3 regions of the Synechococcus sp. HIMB2401 genome follow, and region 1 is predicted to be linked to each of the others. Evidence: predicted binding sites of a transcription regulator. Region 1 holds the regulator's gene; each other region holds the start of a gene.
The links. Region 1 encodes NtcA, which controls nitrogen genes in cyanobacteria. Its sites were predicted from a motif close to GTANCNNNNGNTAC; they were not measured.
Positions count from the first base shown of each region.

Region 2: the regulator NtcA is predicted to act here: its motif matches at 1,041-1,054, upstream of AAXE93_RS09890 (DUF4278 domain-containing protein).
Region 3: the regulator NtcA is predicted to act here: its motif matches at 1,055-1,068, upstream of urtA (urea ABC transporter substrate-binding protein).

Region 1 is NZ_JBDJKK010000002.1:559,048-561,310, forward strand. It holds gene AAXE93_RS07730 (DUF3084 domain-containing protein) at 1-959, opposite strand, end outside; gene ntcA (global nitrogen regulator NtcA) at 987-1,703, opposite strand; gene rph (ribonuclease PH) at 1,762-2,263, opposite strand, start outside.
Region 2 is NZ_JBDJKK010000004.1:90,279-92,541, reverse strand. It holds gene msrA (peptide-methionine (S)-S-oxide reductase MsrA) at 1-76, shown strand, start outside; gene AAXE93_RS09900 (hypothetical protein) at 288-440, opposite strand; gene AAXE93_RS09895 (DUF3104 domain-containing protein) at 672-962, shown strand; gene AAXE93_RS09890 (DUF4278 domain-containing protein) at 1,135-1,302, shown strand; gene AAXE93_RS09885 (hypothetical protein) at 1,437-1,589, shown strand; gene AAXE93_RS09880 (hypothetical protein) at 1,780-1,947, shown strand; gene AAXE93_RS09875 (hypothetical protein) at 2,171-2,263, shown strand, end outside.
Region 3 is NZ_JBDJKK010000002.1:168,043-170,305, reverse strand. It holds gene AAXE93_RS05825 (urease accessory protein UreF) at 1-423, shown strand, start outside; gene ureG (urease accessory protein UreG) at 423-1,028, shown strand; gene urtA (urea ABC transporter substrate-binding protein) at 1,138-2,263, shown strand, end outside.

The DNA of each region.
Region 1 (2,263 bases):
AAGAGAAGGTTCAGCCGTGTGCGAATGCCCTCTGGAGTGCGTTCATTCGGTTGGAGTGTGGTGGTGGCCAGCACATCTCCGCGTTGGGTCACCGGCCGGTTCGGACGCACTTCTGGGAAGGCATACACCGCTGTTTCACCCCGCAGCACATTGGTGGCTGAGCGCAGCGAGATCACCCAGGTCTCCGGTTTGCGGATGATGCTTTGCAGGCGTTCCACATCGCTGCGCGGAACGCGGATTAACTGGCGTTCTGGTGCTTCGCCAGGTCGCACTTTCCCGTAGGCGTTGAGATTGGCCTCCTGCAACAGCCTGTCGACAGCCTGTTTGGCCTGGTCCGGAGCATCGAGTCGAACCGTTGCTCTTGCCAAGGTCTGTCCGCTGCTGATCACCACCGATCCACGCCGCAAGGCGACCAGATTGCGTTCCAGTTCTTTGAGTTCCTGCTCACCGGCACGGATGCGGCTGCGAACGCTGTTGAGTTCGGCTTCCGTGCGCTGGATGTCCGCATCGCGGGAGGCGATGTCCTGGCTGAGACGTTCACGTTCGGCTTCGAGTTGGGCCAGCTCCTTCTGAAGAGGAGCCAGTTCGAGGCGCAGGGTGTTGGCCCGTTGCTGTGATTGCTCGAGCTCAATGGCGATCCGTTTGGTTTCCGTTTGGGTCTTGTCCCGTTCCCGCTCGGCTGCCTTCAGCTGCTGACGGCTGTCTTGGAGTTTCTCCTGCAGGGCATCCAGTTCAAACAGGCCCACCCGCAACTGCCGGCTCACCAGAAGCATCAGGCCAAGTGAGAGTGCGCTGATCAGGCTGCCGGTCAACACCGTGATCAAAACGGCGGTGCGCCGTGGGCGCATGCTGAACAAACTCAGTCGCGCTTTGCCGACGCGGCTGCCCAAGCGGTCGCCCAGGGTCGACAGCACGCCCCCGAGCACCAACAGAACCAGAATCAGTGCCCAGCCGCTCATCGCTGCACAAGTCGGGCGATGGCAGGCCTAGCTGAAGCGTTTGGCCAGCGCGATCGGATCCAGAACGGTGATTTTCTTGCGGTCAATCTGAACCAGACCGGATTGACGCAAGTCTCCCAGCAGACGCGTGATTGTGACGCGTGTTGAGCCAATTGCTTCAGCGATGGCCTGATGGGACAGGCGCAGGTCGATGGTGATGCCCAGCTCATCTGCTACGCCGAAGTCCCTGCAAAGCACCAGCAGGAAGCTCACCAGTCGGGATGACATGTCCCGATGGGTGAGGGTTTCAATCATCGTCTCGGTCTGCAGAATCCGGCTGGAGAGACCCTGAAGCAAGCGCAGGCCAACGCTGGTGTCTGCTTCGATGGCGGCCTTCACGGAGGTCGCTGGTGCCGTCACCATTTCGACCCGGGTGAAGGCCACAGCGTGATAGAAGCGGTCTGATCGTTGACCTGTCAGCAGTGACAGCACCCCGAAGAGGCTGTTCTCGCGGAGCAGGGCCACGGTGATCTCTTCTCCCGATTCGTAGACGCGGGACAGACGAACGGCCCCCCGGCGGATCAGATACACCCGTTCTGCGGGATCTCCAGGGAAAAAGATGGTCTTGTTGCGATCCACCAGTTCACTGCTGGCGCCATCGAGATCCCGGATGATCTCCAGCAGAGAACGGTTGGCGGGCTCTGCGCTGGGAGCTGGAGCCACCATCTGCGGGGCGTATCGGCTGAAACCTCGGCTACTGGTCATGACAACCCCCTGGTGTGGCGAAGTTACGGAGCCGGCGGTGGCCGCCATGTAGCGGTTATTACGTAACGCTGCTGTGCTCGTTGAAGGCCTGGCGTTGCGCCTGCATCAGGGATGTCAATCCCGGCTCTGCTAAATCCAGCAGCTCATTGAGTTGGCTGCGACTGAAGGGCGCACCCTCCGCAGTTCCCTGGATTTCCAGCAGACGGCCATCGCCGGACTGCACAACGTTCAGGTCCACCTCGGCTCGGCTGTCTTCGCTGTAGTCCAGATCCAGCAAGGCCTGGCCATCAACCAAGCCAACGGATACAGCCGCCACCTGATCGATCAGGGGCGATTGCTCCAGCACTCCCTGGTCCACCAGGGATCGGCAGGCTTGGTCCAGGGCGAGCCAAGCCCCGGTGATCGAGGCCGTCCGGGTGCCGGCGTCCGCTTGGATCACGTCGCAGTCGATCAGCAAGGTGCGCTCCCCTAGACGCTCCATGTCGATCACGGCGCGCAGGCTTCGGCCGATCAGCCGCTGAATTTCCTGGGTGCGACCCGAGAGTTTCATCAGCTCCCGT
Region 2 (2,263 bases), on a different contig from region 1:
CAGCTGCGGTCGTGACCGCAGACTCGACAGCGTCTGGGGCAACAACGCTCGCTCCGGTAACGCCTGGGGGAAGTAGGGCTGCTGCAGCCTCATTCCTCGGCAGAGCGCCCCCGGATGCGGGCACGGTCGCTCAGCCAGATGATCACCCGCGTGATCGCCCACGCGAGGGCGACGCCCAACAGGATCGAGAGCAGCGACTCCACAGCACAGCACTTGAGGACACCGGCAACTGCCGGATGCTCCTCAATATGCCGATCTGATCAAGGAATGCGTGGGGACTGTTGCGATCAGTCGCTTGCTTTGGCGTCCTTGTCTCTCTCTTTTGCTGGCTGTGTCGTGGCCTGAGGCTTGGATGCCGCCTTGCAGGCCAGGGAGGCTTCCAGGCGCTGCAGCTGCGCTTCGCGCAGGGCATCGGAAATGCTGAGAGTGCGGTCAGTCATCGATTGGCGTTCTCGACGGCGGCAGGCTCAGGGCCTTGTGCGATCGAAAGGGGGCCTACGGGTCTGAAGACTGTCGAAACCTAGGCGCCCACGGGTCAACGTCCAGGGAGCAAAAGTGCTTACGTCAGTGTCTGGCAACACGTCTGTGCTTCAACGCCAGCGCGATTGAAGGCTTGCCAAACATGTATCGCCATGGCTATGAGTACAGGTGTACTGGTTCCTGGGTGGCTCATGTCGGTTGATCACGGTGATCTCGCGGTGAAGGCGGAGGCTCCCTTTCTCCACGTCCGCCCAGGGCACTTTGTGATCGTTGCTGGAGACCAGCTCGATCAAGGGGATTGGTGGATGGGACAGGTGCTCTTCTGCGAGGGAAGTGCGCGCCACCCCAGGCTTCCGTCGCTGTTTCAGGTGGCTGACGTGGATACGGGCGTCATCAAATGGATCAATGCCGACGCGGTCTCGGATGTGATCTGGTCGATGGATGGATGGTCCGCCAGTGCGCCTGTCTCTTCGGGCTGTTGATCGAGTGGGGCCTTGGTCAAGGGGCGATATGTATTCGCGCGAACGACACGGGCTCGGCGGCTGCCTTATAAGTAGTTTGTAGCAGTTGCTACAAAACGTTCACCCCCTCTTGAGGGGGCGCAGATGCTCCAAGCCATGGAACGGGGACTTGGATTTCTTCGAGGAACATCCAATGACTGCACTTCTCTATCGAGGCCACACCTACGCAGTAGCTCCAGTCACGCCCAAAGCCTGCGTTGAATTGACCTACCGCCGCGAGCACTACAACACCTGCCGCCAGGAACTTATTGGCGAAAGCCGCCGCACCCTCACCTACCGGGGCGTCACCTACACCAAGTAGCCCGAAGCACCCGTTGGTTCCTGCCCCTGCCCCCTTTCAAGGGCAGGGGCTTTTTGTTGGGTAGTCGGATGGAGGCAAGCCACGGTCCAAGGGAGATCCCGGCATGCTGTGGGCGAGCCAGTCAGCATTCGCCGATGGGATCGGATCTCACCGCCATCGTGATCTCCTCGGTGTTTCTTGGGGTGGGTTTTGTGATTGCCAAGTTCTTCCCTGAAGCCGCGTTGCTGGCGGCGGTGTTCCTGGTGGGGTTGGCGATTCTCAACGTCGCCCTTGTTCTTGTGGCCTGATGCCCAAAAAAAGAGGGGGTGTTCCCTAGGCACCCTCGCTCGACGCGTTGCCCCTTCACCGAGAGAAGCCCCCGCAGGATGGCCTGGGCTCCCGTGGCTGGTCGTCTCCATTGCGACAAAAAGGCCGGGCTCTCCGGGCGCCCTCGCTGCGTTGACAGGGGCCGCAATATGTTCACTATAAACTTTTTTCATGGCAAACGTCCGCGAGATGGTCAACACCCATCTGCCCGTCGCGCTCAAGCTGATCAACAGCGCCGCCCTGGTTGCGATCGCGCTTTCAACCCTTTGCGCTGCTGGCTCTCTGCGTGAGATGTCTGGCAGGTCTGCTGCTCCAGCGGCTGTCACTGAAGCCAACTGAGCCCGATGAAATGGAGCGATACCCCGTATCGCTCCAGGGGATTGCGCCGGCCGTTACTTGATCAAATTTGGTCGAATTCCTTAAGAAACCAACATCCAACCTGTTGAAAAGATTAAGCGCGGCAACCTGATTGATTCAGCAAGTTCTCAGTGAACAGACGGGTTTCCGGCCATCGACGATGCTTCAGCACATGCTTACGATCAGGCGGTGAGAGGAGGGTTGTATGTATCTGCTGACCATTAAGGATGGTCTTGGTACCCGTCATATCGGTCCCTACGCGTCGCCGAAGCACGCATCGGATGATCTTGATCGGGTG
Region 3 (2,263 bases), 390 kb from region 1:
GATCTGGATGGTTGGCTGTTGGCCACCCGCGAGGCCGCGGAGCTGCGAGCTCAGCAGCGTCAGATGGGGACGTCGCTGCTGCAGTTGATGTCCGATATGGGTCAGGACCTGCCTGAACCTGTGGGCCTGAGCTGGCCAGCGGCCTGGGCCTGGGCTGCTGTGGGCTTGTCGGTTCCAGCGGGAGACATGGTGGAGGGCTACCTCTACGGCTGGGTTGCCAATCAGCTCAGTGCTTCGGTGCGGCTGCTGCCGTTAGGCCCCTCCCGAGCGCAGGTGCTGCAACAGCGGCTGCTGCCGCTGATTGCCTCCCAAGCGCAGCTGCTCCAGGAGGCCGATCCGCAGCAGCTCTGGAGCAGCGGTGTGGGTGCGGGCATGGCGCAGCTTGCCCATGCTGAGCTGTATTCACGCCTGTTTCGAAGCTGATGAGCAGCAAACTGCGCCTGGGGGTGGCGGGTCCTGTGGGATCCGGCAAAACCGCATTGGTGGAGGCCCTCTGTCGCCGCTTGCGCGACGAGCTCCAGCTCGCGGTGGTCACCAACGACATCTACACCCAGGAGGATGCCCAGTTCCTCACCCGTGCGGGTGCCCTGGATCCAGAGCGGATCCGTGGCGTGGAGACCGGTGGTTGCCCTCACACAGCGATCCGTGAAGACTGCTCGATCAACCGAGCTGCCGTGGCGGAGCTGGAGACGCAGTTTCCGAATCTCGATCTTGTTATGGTTGAGAGCGGCGGCGACAACCTGGCGGCGAGCTTCAGTCCGGAACTGGTGGATCTCTGCATCTACGTGATTGATGTGGCGGCCGGCGACAAGATCCCCCGTAAAGGAGGGCCTGGCATCACCCGCTCTGACCTACTGGTGATCAACAAGATTGATCTGGCTCCCCAGGTTGGTGCCGATCTTTCAGTGATGGAACAGGACACCCGGCGGATGCGGGGAGACCGGCCTTGGTGTTTCACCAATCTCCACAGCGGCGAAGGCCTGGAGCAGGTGGTGGGGTTCCTGTTGCAACAGCTACCGAATCGTTGATCCGCTGCTGCTGGGCTCGCTATTTAGTTCTTCTTGATACCAAAACCAGGACGCGCTGATCCGTACCTTCCATCAGCTGCCGTCAGGCACATTCCTTTTTTGGAACACCATGAGCTCTTCTCTCTCTAAGCGTCTGTTTGCCGGCATGGCCGCGGCATCGCTGGGCATTGCCGTGACCGCATGCGGTGGCGGTGACAAGGCTGCCAACGTTGACTACGACGACAGCGTCACCGTCGGCATCCTGCACTCGCTGACCGGCACCATGGCCATCTCCGAGTCCACCCTGGTGGACACCGAGAAAATGGCGATCGATGAGATCAACGCCGCCGGTGGCGTTGAAGTTGATGGCAAGAAGTACAAGATCGAGTACATCGTCGAGGACGGTGCCTCCGATTGGCCCACCTTCGCTGAGAAGTCCAAGAAGCTGATCGACCAGGACCAGGTGCCCGTGGTCTTCGGTGGCTGGACCTCCGCCAGCCGCAAGGCGATGCTGCCTGTGTACGAGTCGAAGAACGCTTTCCTCTACTACCCGATTCAGTACGAGGGTCAGGAGTGTTCCAACAACATCTTCTACACCGGTGCCACTCCGAACCAGCAGTCGGAGCCTGCAACCAAGTTCATGTATGAGAAGTCGCCTGCCGCTGGCAAGCCCTTCTTCCTCGTGGGTTCGGACTACGTCTTCCCCCGCACCTCCAACACCATCACCAAGGAACAGCTCAAGTCCCTGGGTGGCGAAGTGGTCGGTGAGGACTACCTGCCCCTGGGCAACACCGAGGTTGCTCCGATCATCGCCAAGATCAAGAAGGCCCTGCCTGACGGCGGTGTGATCATCAACACCCTGAATGGTGACCAGAACGTCGCCTTCTTCAAGCAGATCCAGGACGCCGGCATCACCCCCGATAACGGCTACTACGTGATGAGCTACTCCATCGCGGAAGAGGAGATCAGCACCATCGGCTCTGAGTTCCTTGAGGGCCACTACGGCGCTTGGAACTACATGATGTCGATCGACACCCCGGCATCCAAGAAGTTCGCTGCTGACTTCAAGGCCAAATACGGCGCCGACCGCCAGGTCGCTGACCCTCAGGAGTCGGCCTACAACATGGTCTACCTGTGGAAGAAGGCTGTCGAGAAGGCCAACAGCTTCGACGACGACAAGGTGCGTGAGGCCCTGGTCGGCATCGAGTTCGACGCGCCTCAGGGACCTGTGAAGGTGATGCCCAACCACCACCTCT